Regions from separate parts of the Mucilaginibacter sp. 21P genome, predicted to be linked through region 2. Evidence: riboswitches for the same ligand, from Rfam matches in the RefSeq annotation. Region 2 holds a riboswitch; each other region holds the start of a gene.

Region 1 (4,235 bases), 1.8 Mb from region 2:
ATCAGGCCAGCTATTTAAAGGTGCAAAACGTTGCATACCCGCACCGGCACCGCCACGGCCATCGGTTACGCGGTAAGTACCGGCGCTGTGCCATGCCATACGTATGAATAAGCCGCCGTAATGACCAAAATCTGCAGGCCACCAGTCTTGCGAATCGGTCATCAACGCGTGCAGGTCTTGTTTAATGGCTTCCAGGTCTAATGATTTAAACTCTTCGGCATAGTTAAACTGCTCATCCATCGGGTTGGTAAGCTGCGAATTTTGGCGTAAAATATTCAGCTTAAGCTGGTTTGGCCACCAATCGCGGTTGCGTGTACCGCCACCTGCGGTGTTATGAGTCAAAGTGCCATTGTGGAAAGGGCATTTGCTGATGTCGTTCGAATTGTTTTCCATGTTAAAATTGATTGGTTAGTATCTGATGATTAACAAATGTGAAGGTAGGAGTTAAACAAACACAATACCAATCGAATTTTTCGATAACGAATAGGGAAAAGTTATATGCAGAGCTGTGAGGGGAGTAGAGTTAGGAGCGTTTGCCGATTGACTCACCCCGACATTGCTGACGCTTGTCGACCCTCTCTTCGCTGTGCGAAAAGAGGGTAAGGATAGTTATCCCTCTGGTGCATGCAGCGGAGAGGGTCCGGCGTGGCGCAGACCGGGTGAGTAAATTTAGGTTTTGAAAATATCAGCAGTTGCTTTATGCCGCTAAAGGCTGCAATAAAGCAGATAATACATTTACCACCCGATTAATCTCTTCAGCGGTGTTGAACCGGCTAAATGAGAAACGTACGGTGTGACGCCCCGGACGAATTTTTAATGCCTGTAATACGTGTGAGGCGGCCCCGGTTGAGCAGGCACTGCCACCGGATACTGCTATGCCTTGTTCGTCCAAACATCGCAGCAGATCGTCCCCGGTATTGGGCAGGCAAACGCTAAGCACCGTGTATAAACTTTTATCTGCGTTGGCAGAATTGCCATTAAAGCTAACGCCGCTGATATTATCTAACAAGCCTGCCACCAACTGGTCTTTTAGTGATTGTATATATAGTTGATGTTGATCCAGATCGGCATAAGCCAGTTGCAGCGCTTTAATAAGGCCTACTATGCCTGCTATGTTTTCTGTACCGGCGCGTAATTTTGCTTCCTGACCGCCGCCGTGCAGCAGTTGGGTTATGGGAGACTCCTTGCGGCAGTATAAAAATCCCACGCCCTTTGGCCCGTGAAATTTATGTGCCGATGCTGCAAGATAATGAACCTTCAGCTTTTGCAGATCATGAACGTAGTGACCTATTGTTTGTACCGTATCGGTATGGAAAAGCGCTTTATATTCTTCGCAAAGTTCGCCAATTGCAGCTATATCATTTAAGTTGCCTATCTCGTTATTTGCATGCATTACCGATACAAAGCTTTTTGGATGCTGTTGTAGCAAGCTTTCCAGATGTACAAGGTCCAATGTCCCCTGAGCATCATGTTCGATGTAGCTTATTTTGATCTTACCTTTTCTCTCAAATTGTTGCAGTGTGTGCAGTACTGCATGGTGTTCAAATTTGGTAGTGATAACGTGCTCAACTTCTGCGCCGTAAATAGCCGAATGGATGGCGGTATTGTCTGCCTCGGTGCCCCCGGATGTGAATATGATCTCCTCCGGACTGGCGTTTAATAATTGCGCAATGGTTTTGCGGCAACTATCCAGCGTAGCTTTAACTTCTCTGCCAAACGCATGATGAGATGAAGCATTGCCAAAGTGCTGCAGGTAAAACGGCGTCATGGCTTCAAATACTTGTTTATCTAATGGAGTTGTTGCGGCGTTATCAAGGTAAATTTTCATATGTTAAATAAATTAATGTCTTTATGAAACTTACCAGTTCACCGGGGCTTGGCAGCAGAACGCTGCTATTGCTTATCTTTCTCCATTAATTACAGGAGCAGGATTTAGCACCTTTTACCAAAGTGGTACAGGTTGCTAAGACGTCAAAGGGCCATTCCCTCGGTCTTTCTGGATAAGTTTTAAAGAACGTTTCGACAGCAAATATACAAATAATATATAAAGTCTATAGTTTTATAGATTTTTTTTGATTTTTCATTTTAGGTGTTTACTTTTGTCCTGTCCGATAAGAAAAACAACATGAGCATCAACGCTAAAATATCTACGTCCGCTGTTAAATCAAGCTTCTCTCAAAGGCTTGGTTATTGTTGTTGTTGATTTCGGCATCTCGTTAAAATCTTTTGATTTTATGATTTTATATAATAGGTCGTTTCGGTCTGTGATTCACACTATTTTTCAAACAATAAATATTTTAAAAACAATCTTCTAAAGCCCCTCTCCAAAGAAAAGGGGTGGGGAGAAGCTAAGGTTAGGTGGCCGAGTGGCGAGGCACGGGTCTGCAACACCTGTTACAGCGGTTCAAATCCGATTCTAACCTCTAAATAAAACAAAAGGCGGGGTGGCCGAGTGGTTAGGCGGGCGTCTGCAAAACGCCATACAACGGTTCGAATCCGTTCTCACGCCTCTTTTAAGTTTCTCATCTCAGGTTTATAATTGGTTACAAAGTGCCCCTGCCCAACAGGGGCCTTTGTTGTTTATGTCTGAACCCGAATTGAAAGAATTTGAGGAATAACAGAATTATAAAAATTCAGCAAATTATTTTAATTCGGGTCCATACAAAAAAAGGCTGCGAAATTTCGCAGCCTTTACAATGAAGTTTTTTAATTATCAATTCACATCGAACCATAATTTGGTAGTTAATGCGTCAGCGCCCTGGCTGGCAACTGCAGCTTTGTAGCTGGTGCCATTAAGCGATTGCTCTGTACCGGGGTAGATAAACCTTAGCGGTATCTTGCCTCCAAGTGTACCGGCAACTGCCGGGGTAAGTTGCGGATAATCCAGGCGTCGCCATTCGGCATAAGCCTCTAATCCCTGGCCAAATAGCGCAATCCATTTTTGTTCGCCTATTGATTTACGATAGTTAGCCGCATCATATGCAACGCTGCTTTGAGCCAGGTAGGTGTTTATATCGGCGGTGCCTATACCGTATTGCGTTAATGATGCGGTTATAGCCTGCCTGTACAAATCGGCAGCGTTGCCGGCAATAAAACCGCGTTGGGCAGCTTCGGCCTGGTCAAATAGTACTTCAGCATAACTGATGATCACTGCCGGTGCGCTTGGCGCTAAAAAGTAGGTGCCCGGTTTTGATGTTTTCGTAAAGCCATAGCTGCTGGCATCACCTACCAAAAGTCCGTTTGGCAAGCCAACATAAGTTTGTGGTGTAGCATCCTTTGTTTTGCTGGCATAAACCGGCAGGCGCGGGTCATTTAATGCAAAAAGCTTATCTACAATTGTTTTGCTGATGCGGTAATCATCCCTGGTATCAAACAAATTGCTGATAGGGTTTTGGTTAGGCGATGCCGCGTAAACCAGTTGTGCGGTTTCGCTGTTACTGCTGATGTAACCGCTGCCATCCGCTTGAATGTCGGCCAGTACCTGCTTTGCTTTTTCAGGCTCGCGGTCTGCAATGCGCAGGGCAATACGTAAACGCAGCGAGTTGGCAAATTTTTTCCATAGCAGTATCTGGTTTGCGCCGCTGCTGGTGCCATAGATGATGTCGCCTGCAATTGCAGGACCTGAAGGGCTAAGGAAGGTTTGAGCCGATTTCAGATCATCGAGGATGGCAAAATACACATCCTTTTGTTTGTCGTAAGCAGGTGTCAGGAATTCGTTAATGCTTGCTGCCTGCGTGTAAGGCACATCGCCATAATTATCAGTTAGCAATTGGAAAGCCCATGATCTTAGTACTAAAGCAACTCCTTTATAATTAGGGTTAGCTTGTGCATCGGCAATTTTTACAAGTGCGTTAAGATTCACAACCCCTCTTGAATAACCTGTACCCCAAAGCTCATTAAAGGATGTACTGGTATAGATATACCTGTCGGGGTCGGTATACTGTATCTTGGCCCAGTTTTGTACCCAAAGCAAGCTGGCGTCCATATTATTGGATGTCCCCCAGTAAGTATCTGCCAAAGCTTTTGTTACGCCTGTTAAGATATAATCCGGCTGACCGGTTTCTGACGCGTTTGGATTTTTGTTGATATCCTCAATCGTTTTTTTGCAGGCTGTTGCCGATAAAAGCAGTGTTCCTGATATGATGGTGGCTAAATATTTAATTTTCATTGTTTTAGAATTTGAGGTTCACGTTAAAACCAAGGTTACGTACAGTAGGCAGCGTAAGGTCTTCTAA
Region 2 (4,235 bases):
TAGCCAACAAGTATATGCTGAGCGAGAATTGGCTGGAGATGCATAAGATCTTCGTACCAGATGAACAGGCCAACATGAAGGCGACCATCCTTGGGGCTATCTTTCACCTTAAAAAGCAAAAGGTTGGCAAAATACTGGAGAGCCTGCGTAAACAACTGCAAACTACTTTAGAAGCCGCCGACCAGGAAATACTGCTTAACCAGTACATGCACATGAAAAAGGTAGAGAAACATATATCGGATTACTTAGGATCTGTTATACTCAAATAATGGCCCTTCACAACGATCTCGGTAAACAAGGCGAAACACTTGCCAAAGCTTTTTTGGAAGCTGCCGGCTACGAGATATTGGACGAAAACTGGGTTTTCGGCAAAGCAGAGATAGACTTAATTGCTTATAAAAACAAGGTGATTATATTTACCGAAGTTAAAGCGCGTAGCGGCACGGGCTTTGGCCTGCCCGAGGATTTTGTAGATACCCGCAAGCAAAACCTGCTGGCCCATGCTGCAGATGAATACATTTATTTAATGAACCATAACGGCGAAGTGCGGTTTGACATAATATCTGTGCTTTTTAACCGTAATAATACCCATACCATAAAACATATTGAAGATGCCTTTTGGCCTTCTGCCACCTAACACAAAATGAATAAAAAATTAGTGCTCCTGGCCTTTGCGGCTTCCCTGCTTGCTTACGGCTGCCATACTGATACCGATAATGCCCAGCAAGACCTTACCGTTAGCCCTGATGCCGGCACCACTTACAAGGCAGGTCAGCAGGTTGAAATAAAAGTAAATTTCCCGAAGGATGCCAAGATAGATTCTGTAGTGTACCTGGTTGATAGCACCCGCATCGGTTCAAAAAAAGACCAGACCGGCGTTACGCTAAAAACCGACAGCCTCAGTTTAGGTGCACGCACCATTACCGCCAAGGTTTACCAACCCGGCGCCGCTGCGCAGGATGTTACCACCAACATCGTATTGTTGCCCGCAAAAGCACCGGAGGAGCTAACGTTTACTGTAGAAAAGGTTTTTCCGCATGATACCAGTCTTTACACCGAAGGCTTGATATATGACAACAACGGCTTTTATGAAAGCAGCGGTGGTTATGCCCAACCTCCAGCCGGTGTGCCTGCCGATGGCCAGTCTAAACTGGTAAAAACGACCCTGCCAAGTGGTAAAATTGTTCAGCAGAAAATGATCGACCCTAAGGTGTTTGGCGAAGGAATTGTGGTTATCGGCGATAAGATAATGATGCTTACCTGGAAAGAAAAGATAGGCTACGTTTTTGACCGCAAGACGTTCGATCTGAAAAACACCTTTAATAACAACGTGGGTGTTGAAGGCTGGGGCACGACCTACGATGGTAATAAGATCTACATGGATGATAGCACCAACCGCATCTGGTTCCTGAATAAAGACACTTACCAGCAAACCGGCTATATTGATGTTTATGATGATAAAGGGCCTGTTAACGAGATCAACGAGTTGGAATATATTGATGGTAAGATCTACGCCAATGTTTACAAAACCGAAAACATCCTGGTGATAGACCCAAAAACAGGTGCAGTACTGCAGCGTGCTAACATGGCTGATATGTACCCGGCAAGCAAGCGTAATATTGAGGCTGATGTGCTTAATGGCATCGCTTATGACAAAGCCACCAAGCGCATATTTGTTACCGGCAAAAAATGGGATAAGCTGTTCCAGGTTAAGTTCAGCAAAAAATAATAAAAGAGGCAGCCATCGGGCTGCCTTTTACGTTCATTAGGATTCGCAGCATGAACGTAAATATAGTTGTGAGATGCAACCCCGTTTCATTTGCACTTTACAACATTATTATTCATCTTTGCACTGCTTATGGAGAAAGACGGAGGGATTAGACCCTGCGATGTCTTAGCAACCTGTTACTTAACAAGGTGCTACATTCTACCCGGACCAGCAATACTGCCCGGGACAGATAAGTGAAAGTCAACCGTTAACACCCCGACTTTTCGAAATAAGTCTTCGTAGTATTAAGTAATTAGTATCAAGTATCAGGATTTTTTCTTGTGCAAGATATGATATGGTATCCATGCGGTACTTGCTACTTGATACTCGCTACTTGATACCGAAAAATGGACATTAGAAAAGAACTACAGAAACGCATCCTGGTAATTGACGGGGCAATGGGCACCATGATACAGCGGTACGAACTAACGGAAGCTGATTTTCGTGGGGAGCGTTTCCGTGATCATCCGTCAGACCTTAAGGGCAACAATGACCTGTTGAACCTTACCCGTCCGGATGTGATCAAGGCTATACATAAAGAGTACCTGGAGGCCGGTGCCGATATCATCGAAACCAATACTTTCAGCACTCAGCGCATTTCCCTGGCTGATTATCACATGGAAGATCTGGGCTACGAGCTAAGCTACGAGGGTGCCCGCCTTGCCCGTGAAGCTGCTGATGAATATACTGCCCTTACGCCTGATAAACCGCGCTTTGTGGCCGGTGCAGTTGGCCCTACCAACCGTACGGCATCGTTATCACCTGATGTAAACGACCCGGGTTACCGTGCTGTTACCTTTGATGACCTGGCCGAGGCTTACTATGAGCAGGTACGCGGTTTGGTTGATGGCGGATCGGACGTATTATTGGTTGAAACCATTTTTGATACGTTGAATGCCAAAGCGGCACTATTTGCAATAGATAGATATAAACAGGAATGTTTGGCTGCCGGTAAAGATTACGCAGCTTTCCGCCCTACGGGTGGAATCATGATCTCCGGAACGATTACCGATGCATCAGGCCGTACGTTATCAGGCCAAACAGTTGAGGCTTTCTGGAACTCCGTTAGTCATGCTAATTTATTGTCGGTTGGTTTAAATTGTGCCTTGGGTGCCCGCGAAATGCGCCCGCACTTAGAGGAGTTATCTGAAAAGGCTGGTGTGTTTATTTCAGCCTACCCTAACGCAGGTTTGCCTAACGAGTTTGGTGCCTATGATGAAACCCCGCACGAAACCGCCCACCAGGTTGACGATTTCATAAAAGCCGGCCTGGTGAATATCGTTGGTGGTTGTTGTGGTACCACGCCAGATCATATCAAATGTATTGCTGATAAAGCGGCGAAATATCCGCCCCGCGCTATTCCGGAGATAAAGCCTTATTTGCGCCTAAGCGGCTTAGAAGCTGTTACGCTAACGCCGGAGACCAACTTTGTAAACATTGGTGAGCGTACCAACATCACCGGTTCGCCAAAATTCTCTAAACTCATCCTTGCCGAAAATTACGAGGAAGCCCTTTCTGTTGCTTTACAGCAGGTAGAAGGCGGTGCCCAGGTTATCGATATTAACATGGACGAGGGGATGATCGACTCTGAAGCCGTAATGGTGAAATTCCTGAACCTGGTTGCCAGCGAGCCGGATATTGCCAAACTGCCCATCATGGTCGATTCATCAAAATGGAGCGTACTGGAAGCTGGTTTAAAATGTTTACAGGGCAAGGGAATTGTAAACTCCATCTCCCTTAAAGAAGGCGAGGAAAAGTTTAAAGAATATGCCCGCAAGATATTAAGCTATGGCGCTGCCACGGTGGTGATGGCCTTTGATGAGACCGGTCAGGCCGATTCACTGGAGCGCCGTAAAGAGATCTGCGAACGCAGCTACCGTATCCTGGTTGATGAGGTTGGTTTCCCGCCGCAGGATATTATTTTCGACCCCAACATCCTTACCGTTGCAACCGGTTTGGAAGAACATAACAATTACGCGGTAGACTTTATTGAGGCTACCCGCTGGATAAAACAAAACCTGCCACATGCCAAGGTAAGCGGTGGGGTGAGTAACATTTCCTTCTCGTTCCGCGGTAATAACGTGGTGCGCGAAGCCATGCACTCGGCCTTCCTTTACCATGCCATAAAAGCCGGCCTGGATATGGGTATTGTTAACGCCGGTATGCTGGAGGTGTACGAGCAGATCCCGAAAGACCTGTTAGAGCTGGTTGAGGATGTATTGCTTAACCGCCGCCCCGATGCTACTGAGCGCCTGGTTGAATTTGCCGATACTATCAAAAGCAAAGGTAAAGAGGTGGTGCGCGATGAAGAGTGGCGTAAAGGTTCTGTTGAAGAACGCTTGTCGCACTCGCTGGTAAAAGGTATTGTTGAATACCTGGATGCCGATGTGGAAGAAGCCCGGCAGAAATATGCCCGCCCGTTGGAAGTGATTGAAGGCCCGCTGATGGATGGCATGAACATCGTTGG
Region 3 (4,235 bases), 1.8 Mb from region 2:
GTTTTGATGATATCGTACAGTCCCTGGCCCACAACGCCGAAGCCGAAGAGACCAATGGTAAGTTTTTTGCTCATTAAGCTATTTTTTGTAATTCAATAATTTTTCCCTTTACATCCGTTTTCAGGAAGGATGTGATCACCTTTGTAAGGTCTTCGGTCTCTATCAGGAAACCATCGTGACCATAAAACGAGTCTAATTCGGCAAAAGCCGATTTAGGTATATGCCTGAATAGGTATTGCTGTTCCTCAATAGGGAACAATACGTCTGACTTGATGCCAATTACCAAAGTGCGCGCCTTTACCAGGCCCAAAGCTTTATCAACTCCACCACGGCCACGGCCAACGTTGTGCGAATCCATCGCTTTTGACAAAAACCAGTAGCTGTAAGCATTAAAACGGTTCACAAGTTTTTGTCCCTGGTAGTTTTGATAGCTTGCTGCTTTAAAGCTCTCGGGTATCTCGTCGCTGTCTTCATGTTGAGTAATGCCGTAAGTTTTGTAATTACGGTAGGATAGGAGCGCGATACTTCTGGCTGCTTTTAATCCCTTTGCACCGCCATCTATACTACCTGCCTGGAAGGTACGGTCGGCGTTGATGGCCAAACGTTGCGATTCGTTAAACGCAATGCCCCATGGTGAGTGGTTGGCATTGGTGGCGATCAATATCAGGTTCTTGATACGATCCTGCTCAATAATGCTCCACTCCAATGCTTGCTGGCCGCCTAAAGAGCCACCCAATAATATTTCTATCTTATCGATAGCTAAATGGTCAGCCAGTAACTGGTGAGCTTTTACAATATCCCTGATGGTATATTCCGGAAATGCCAAAAAATAGGGTTGACCGGTTGCCGGGTTGTTGCTTAGCGGGTTAACTGTTCCATATGGCGAACCCAGAACATTAGCACAAATAATAAAATATTCATCAGGGTTAAAATGGTCTTCTGGGCCAAACAGGCCTTTCCACCAGTCGAAAACATCGGAATTTGCAGTGAGGGCATGGCATACCCACACTACATTATCCCGGTTTTTGTTGAGGGTACCGTAAGTATTGTAACCTACTTCAATACCTTGTAGTTTACGGCCCGATTCAAGTTCGAAAGTCCCTGTATAAGTAAAGGTTTGTGTACTCATTTCTTCTTTTTCAGTTATAGAGGAGCGGCTGCCTGGCAACCACTCTCTACAACTATCACTTAAAAACTAAAAAACTATTAAAAGGTCTTTATGCATATGCTAACTGACCGATCTTGACAAATGCCTGCTCAAAATCGGCTTTAATATCATCTATATGTTCAATACCAACGGCAACGCGCAGCAGGGCAGGGGTAACACCGGCAGATAACTGCTCGGCATCGCTCAGTTGTTGGTGCGTAGTTACTGATGGTTGTATAATTAATGTTTTTGAATCGCCTACATTAGCTAAATGACTAACCAATTTAAGGTTATCGATAACGGCCGACGCATTTTCCTGCCCGCCTTTTACTTCAAAAGACAACACAGCGCCAAAGCCATTCTTCAGATATTTTTTAGCGTTGGTGTGGTTTGGTGACGATTCCAGTCCCGGGTAGTTCACTTTTTCTACTTGCGGATGTCGCTCCAACCATTTAGCTAACTCAAGTGCATTATCTACATGGCGTTGTACTCTTAATGACAGAGTTTCCAGTCCTTGGATGTTTAACCAGGAATTGAATGGTGATTGCGAAGGGCCAAAATCACGCAAGCCTTCCACACGGGCACGAATGATGAAGTTGATGTTACCAAAAGGGCCATTGATTCCAAACACGTCATTGAATATCAGTCCATGATAGCCTTCGCTCGGCTCGGTAAATTGCGGGAATTTACCGTTACCCCAGTTGTAATTACCGCCATCAACAATTACACCCCCAATGCTGGTGCCGTGGCCATTTATCCATTTGGTTGTAGACTCCACAACGATGTTGGCACCGTGTTGTAACGGGCGGACCAGGTAGCCACCGGCTGCAAAAGTATTATCTACAATCAGCGGCAGATCATGCTTTTTTGCCAATGCCGCTACTTGATCAAAGTCAGGAATGTTGAAACCGGGGTTGCCGATTGTTTCTACATAAATGGCTTTGGTTTTAGCATCGATGTGTTTTTCAAGATTTTCGGCGGTATCATCCTCGGCAAAACGTACTTCTATACCAAGGCGTTTAAAAGCTACCTTAAACTGGTTATAGGTGCCTCCATACAAATACGGCGAGGTAACAAAGTTGTCGCCGGCTTGCAGGATATTATTTAAAGCAATGAACTGAGCCGCCTGGCCTGATGCTGTTGCTAAGGCCGCTACACCACCTTCAAGAGCGGCAATGCGTTTCTCAAAAACATCAGTTGTCGGGTTCATCAAACGGGTATAGATGTTGCCAAATTCCTTTAAAGCAAAAAGGTTGGCACCATGCTCGGCGTTGTTAAATACGTAAGACGTGGTTTGATACAAAGGAACTGCGCGTGACCTGGTGGTAGGATCTACTTCCTGACCGGCGTGTAATTGTAGGGTTTCAAATTTTAGTGCAGACATGGTAGTATTTTTTAAGTTGATTTAAACTGAGATTAACTGGCGTGCGGATAGAACTATCCTAAGCAGGGTGACACGTATTTTTCAGGAAACAGAAAAAGGGAACGTGTACTGCATCAACAGCAGCAGCAACACATACAAATACAGCCATTAGCAGGGTTGTATACAGTAAACGTACCCGATTGGGTTTGCGATGTGTTTTGTTGGGCTAAATAAATCAGACTTTTCATGACTATTAATTTATATCCCCCGGGTAAATTATTTTCCGGGACAGGAATTGGCACCTTCTGCACCTTGCAGGGTTGCCAGCGGTTCTCAGAGCCTGATCTCTCGCCGCTTCTTTATAAATCAAAATCCGTGTGAGGGAAAATTGATCATGGTATTGCTACCAAATATTGTTTCAAATATAGGGCAATAGGAAAGTATCTTCCAAATAAAATTTTTAAATAATTGAAAAATAAAGATTACGTGAGTGCGAAAATCAAGCCATAGCCTGCTCCAGATCAGCAATCAGATCATCAATATGCTCTAAACCAACAGAGACCCGCAGTAGATTAAATGGTGTTTTGGTATCCGGCCCTTCAACAGATGCGCGGTGTTCTATTAAACTTTCAACGCCGCCTAAACTCGTTGCCTGCGTAAAAATCTTTAAGGAATTGATTACCTTTTTCGCTTCTTCTTCGCCGCCTTTTAGCGTAAAGGACATCATTGCACCTGGCAGTGTCATTTGTTCTTTTGCCACGCTATACTGCGGGTGCGAAGTTGAGCCCGGATACATGACCTGCTCAACCGCCGCATGATTTTCTAAGAAAGTTGCCAAAAGCTGCGCATTATGTACATGGCCTTTTACACGATACGGAAGCGTTTTAATGCTGCGAACCAAATAGTAGCAATCCATTGGAGAGGGTATGGCGCCACCCATGGTTTGCACATTTCGGATCTTTTCCCACCAATCTGTTTTTTCAGCAGTGATCAACGCGCCGCCCATCAGATCGCTATGGCCGCCAAAATATTTGGTGGTAGAGTGCATCACAACATCGGCACCAAGTGTTAGGGGTTGCTGGCATATCGGTGTTGCAAAGGTGTTGTCACATACCACTTTGATATCGTGTTCGCGGGCTATGGCAACCACCTTTTTTATATCGGTGATCTTAAGCAGCGGGTTTGATGGTGTTTCAACCCATATCAGCCGGGTATTTGTTTTAATATGTGACCTTAGCGTTTCTTCGTTATTTACATCAACAAAGTCAAATTCCAGGATGCCGGCAAAAAGCTGCTTTAGCTGGTTGCGTAATCCGTGGTACATGTCATCAGGCGCAATAATGTGGCTACCAGGCTCAAGGGATTGAAAAACGGCCATACCCGCCGCGTTGCCGGATGAAAAAGCAGCAGCTTCAACCCCTTGATCTAACTTCGCCAAAACCTTTTCTAACGCATCACGGTTTGGGTTAGCTGAGCGACTGTACTGATAACCGGAGGAAAAGCCCCCATCGGCATCGCGCTCAAAGGTTGTAGCCATAACAATTGGCTGCACAACTGCTTTAGTTTTAGTGTCTATGTGGTTTCCGCCGTGTATGGCAATGGTTTCTATATTCATGCTAGTATGTGTTATCAGTACTTTGCTAAATAACCAAGAAAAACGCAATTATGGCAAAACAAATTAAAATCGTTACCACTGTAAAGCCTATGTAACGTCATTGTCATAGT
Region 4 (4,235 bases), 1.8 Mb from region 2:
CGAATTGGACGGGCCGCAGTTGCTTGCTTTTCATCATTCGCCACTTACAGTAAATCAGCCCATTTCGGTAACTGAACATGAAAATCTATCCGCGGGCATTTTTAACAAAGCCGTACCATCCGCAGCTGAAAGTGCGTATGCCGAGATAGCGTAATATCTACCCTAACGCTTTGTTCAGCGCTATTACAGATGCCTTAAACTGATCGCGCGGTACAACAAACTGGATGTTAACCCGGCCATACGCTAAACCTGCTGCCAGGATGTTTATCTCATCGCGGGCAAGTGCTGCAGTGCTTTTAGCCAGCAAACCTGGCTGATCCATATTGGTACCTAATAAACAAACCATGGAAACCGGCTCGTGCTTAACACGCTCAAATTTTGTTCTCAGATCAGTTATCAGTGCTTCCTTAAAATCGTTTTCCCAAATAACAATGGATATGCTGTTTGCACTGGTTGATTTAAAGGTATAACTAACCTGGTGCGCGGCGAATATCTCCATGATAATTAAGTCGCTGCCTACGTTGCCGGTCATCAAAGGGTCGTAAATATCGATCAGTAATTGCTTATCGGTGCCGGTGATCACCTCTACCCTTTTCAGTTGCGAAACATATTGGCGGGTTATCAGCGTACCGGGATGCGCTGGTTCAAAGGTGTTTTTGATGCGCAGATGGATGCCGGCCATTTCCAATGGCTTAGCAGCCTTTGGGTGTATAGCTTCCATGCCAACATCGGCAAGCTGATCGGCAATATCATAGTTAGTATTACCTACCGGGTGCACGTTATCGATACCAACAATATTAGGGTCGGCAGTTGAAAGGTGATATTCCTTGTGGATAATGGCCTCATCAGGCCTAAGTATGGATGCTATTTTACTGAACGTTACCTCAGAATACCCGCGGTCAAACTCGCGCATAATGCCTTCTGTACCTTTAGCGTAACCGGTTACAATACAAATGCTGTTTGGCAGATCTATTTTAGCAAAGACATCTTTAATACGCTCGTCAATTGTCATGGCGCGAGAATCGTCAAAACCGGCCATATCTACCAACACGGCATTAAGTCCCCTGGTTTTAAGGATAGCAGCCAGCACCATGGCCGAATGCGTTTCGCCAATGGAAGCCAGGATCTCGCGGGCAGCCAATAACACACCCTCATTAAGATAACCGGAAGCCAGCATTGTAGAGGCGCTATCCAGATAAACGATAGCCTTTGCCATGTGCTGATCTATCTGCGCATCAGCCCAGGTAACATCAAGGCCCAGCTCGCCATATACTGCATTTAAGCGCTTAAGTTCCACAGAAACCTCGTTAAGTGCTGTCCGGTAATCCTCTCCTTTTGCAAAACGATGGTAAACACCCGGCGCCTTAGTTTTCTTATTCTCCAGTAAAATATTGGTAACGCCGGAGAACGCCGATACAACAAGGATTCGATTGTATGGCGAATCGCCGTAAAACACAATGTTATCAATTACATCTTTAAGGGCACTCATTGATGTGCCGCCAATTTTTTCAACTGTTAACCGGGTATTCATGCCGCAAATGTATAATATCAAACGGTATTTGGGTACTTAATCTATTTTAATATATGCCCGGCAGTTGCTGTTTGCCAAATACTCTGTCCACCAAAAACTGCCCGTACGTTTCGGTATGGCGGTTTTATGCCATTAAAAAGTCATTTAGAAAAATATCTACAAAATACGTAGACATTATATATTTTTAATCTATATTTGCATCGAAGTTCTTTTTAAGACTTATCCAGAAAGACCGAGGGAATGGCCCTTTGACGTCTTAGCAACCTCTGCCCCTGCGTTGGCGAAAGGTGCTAAATCCTGCTCCTGATAAACAGGAGAAAGATAAGCGAGTGCAATTTATTTGCCGCAATTAACCGGTACTTACCTGGTGAGTTTATAAAAGACAAACAATAAACGTTACCCTACAAACAACTATGAAAACAGCTTTTACGCAAACTGTATCGTTATCCTTAACCCCTTTCGCTTTATGCTGGCGAATGCCTGGCATGTGTTGTTGCTGCTGTTGTTAACCCAGTAACATTAACTCCATTTAATTTATTGCATACTCATTAATGCAGGTAGATTTTACCGGGCAAAGTAGATAGGTATGCCATGTTCAAAACTTTATTTCACAGTAAAAAATGTCAAAAATTTACAAACTCTTACTGGTGGCTTTACTACCGGTAATCATTGTTCAGCACTTATCGGCCCAATCAATTAAGGTAAGCGGCGTGGTAACTGCTAAGGGCGACGGCCAGCCTTTACCGGGTGTAAGTGTAACCGTACAAGGCACAACCAATGGCACCCAAACAGATGTTCAGGGCCGCTTTAGTATCAATGCCAAAGTAAATGATGTGCTACAGGTATCGTACCTGGGCTTCACCACACAGCGCATCACCGTTACGCAAAGTTCCGCCCCGCTGCAGATAGTCTTAGTGGAGGCACCTAACTCACTTAATGAGGTGGTGGTGACCGCACTAAACATCAGCAAGGATAAAAAATCTTTAGGCTACGCGGTTCAGGGACTTAAGTCGAAAGACATATCCGAAGCCAAGGAAACTAACCTGGTGAATGCCCTTGCCGGAAAAATAGCCGGTGTTACCGTTACCAATAGCCAGGGCGATATGGGTTCATCGCGTATCGTTATACGTGGTGAGGTATCTATCTCCGGCAATAACCAACCCCTGTTTGTGGTAGATGGTGTGTTGGTGGATAACACGCAGCAGTTAGGCACAAACGGTTCGCGCGATTTTCCCAACTCACTATCTGATTTCAACTCTGAGGATATCGAATCTATTACCGTTCTGAAAGGCCCTAACGCTGCAGCTTTATACGGTTCGCGTGCGGCTTCAGGCGTTATCCTTATTAAAACTAAAACCGGTAAGGGTGTAAAGGGCATTGGCGTTACCATTAACTCTTACACCAGCTTTGCTACTCTTAAAGTTTTCCCTGACTACCAAAATTCATACGGACAAGGCGCTAACGGCAAATTCAGTTATGTTGATGGCAAGGGTGGCGGCGTTAACGACGGTGTTGACGAAAGCTGGGGACCGCGCTTGGACGGCCGCCTGATACCGCAATTTTACTCCAACGGCACACCGGTGCCTTTTATAGCGCATCCGGATAATGTTCGCAGTTTCTTTAATACCGGCGTTACTTTAAATAACGGTGTAGCCTTCGCGGGCAGCAGCGATAAATTCGATTTCCGAGCATCGTACAACAACCTGCACCAAACCGGTGTAGTACCTAATTCATCATTGGGGCGAAACTCGTTCTCGCTGAACACAACGTTCCGGCCTACCGATAAACTTACCGTTACCACAACCGCTAATTACATCAAAGACGATGCAGGTAACTTACCGGGTACTTACGGCAGGCGTGCAACAAGCACCATGCTCCAGTTTACATGGTTTGGCCGCCAGGTTGATGTAAGCCAGCTTAAAAACTACCGTGATGCCAACGGAAATACGTTTAACTGGAATAACAGCTACTACAGCAATCCATATTTTATCGCTTACGAAAATACCGTTGGACAGTTTAAAAATCATTTTATAGGGAGCGCTGAGGTAAACTACAAGATCATCAAAGGCTTATCTGCCAACCTGCGCACCGGTACCGATTTCTATAACGACAGGCGCAAGATAAAAGTGGCTTACGGCACAAACGGTACCCCATTTGGGTCTTATGAAGAAGATGCTTACTATGTAAACGAGACCAATACCGAAGGCCGCTTACAGTACACCAAAAAGCTGAACAAAGATTTTTCTTTAGACGCTTTTGTGGGTGGTAACATTGGTACTACAACCCGCGAGCAGAACGACCAGATAGCACCGAAACTTGCCATTGCTGGCTTATATACGCTTAGCAACTCGCGCGACCCTCTGGTATCTTCAAATGTTTACGGCAAACTTAAAACATATAGCTACTTCGCTTCGGCGCAGATAGGTTTCAGGGATTATGCCTTTATCAACGTAACCGGCCGTAATGATTGGTCGTCTACCCTGCCTGCTGCTAACCTTTCTTACTTCTACCCGTCTGTTAATGGTAGTTTGGTGCTTTCAGAAGCGCTGGATTTAAAAAGCGATGTTTTAAGCTATTTAAAAGTACGCGGCGGATGGTCAAAAGTTGGTAAAGCAACTGATCCCTACCAGTTAATTAATACTTATGGGTTTCTGGCACCGTTTAATCTGAGTCAGCCCGGCGGTGGTACGGTGGCTAATCCGCA

Evidence for each region. Region 2 has a riboswitch for S-adenosylmethionine ahead of metH (methionine synthase). Riboswitches for the same ligand answer to the same signal wherever they lie in the genome.
Region 1: it holds a riboswitch for S-adenosylmethionine, as region 2 does, so the genes downstream of both, INP83_RS10345 (cysteine desulfurase family protein) here and metH (methionine synthase) in region 2, are expected to answer to the same signal.
Region 3: it holds a riboswitch for S-adenosylmethionine, as region 2 does, so the genes downstream of both, INP83_RS15230 (O-acetylhomoserine aminocarboxypropyltransferase/cysteine synthase family protein) here and metH (methionine synthase) in region 2, are expected to answer to the same signal.
Region 4: it holds a riboswitch for S-adenosylmethionine, as region 2 does, so the genes downstream of both, INP83_RS10365 (SusC/RagA family TonB-linked outer membrane protein) here and metH (methionine synthase) in region 2, are expected to answer to the same signal.

Annotation. Positions count from the first base shown of each region.
Region 1 covers NZ_CP063061.1:2,258,987-2,263,221, forward strand. The annotation lists gene katG (catalase/peroxidase HPI) at 1-393, opposite strand, end outside; gene INP83_RS10345 (cysteine desulfurase family protein) at 698-1,828, opposite strand; SAM riboswitch class I at 1,898-2,007, opposite strand; tRNA gene INP83_RS10350 (tRNA-Cys) at 2,353-2,423, shown strand; tRNA gene INP83_RS10355 (tRNA-Cys) at 2,439-2,510, shown strand; gene INP83_RS10360 (SusD/RagB family nutrient-binding outer membrane lipoprotein) at 2,714-4,168, opposite strand; gene INP83_RS10365 (SusC/RagA family TonB-linked outer membrane protein) at 4,173-4,235, opposite strand, start outside.
Region 2 covers NZ_CP063061.1:431,092-435,326, forward strand. The annotation lists gene dnaG (DNA primase) at 1-269, shown strand, start outside; gene INP83_RS01715 (YraN family protein) at 269-637, shown strand; gene INP83_RS01720 (glutaminyl-peptide cyclotransferase) at 644-1,729, shown strand; SAM riboswitch class I at 1,854-1,965, shown strand; gene metH (methionine synthase) at 2,116-4,235, shown strand, end outside.
Region 3 covers NZ_CP063061.1:3,404,101-3,408,335, reverse strand. The annotation lists gene INP83_RS15240 (homoserine dehydrogenase) at 1-74, opposite strand, end outside; gene metX (homoserine O-acetyltransferase) at 74-1,129, opposite strand; gene INP83_RS15230 (O-acetylhomoserine aminocarboxypropyltransferase/cysteine synthase family protein) at 1,218-2,531, opposite strand; SAM riboswitch class I at 2,766-2,878, opposite strand; gene INP83_RS15225 (PLP-dependent aspartate aminotransferase family protein) at 3,010-4,125, opposite strand.
Region 4 covers NZ_CP063061.1:2,264,291-2,268,525, reverse strand. The annotation lists gene INP83_RS10375 (hypothetical protein) at 1-154, shown strand, start outside; gene INP83_RS10370 (aspartate kinase) at 158-1,531, opposite strand; SAM riboswitch class I at 1,748-1,859, shown strand; gene INP83_RS10365 (SusC/RagA family TonB-linked outer membrane protein) at 2,152-4,235, shown strand, end outside.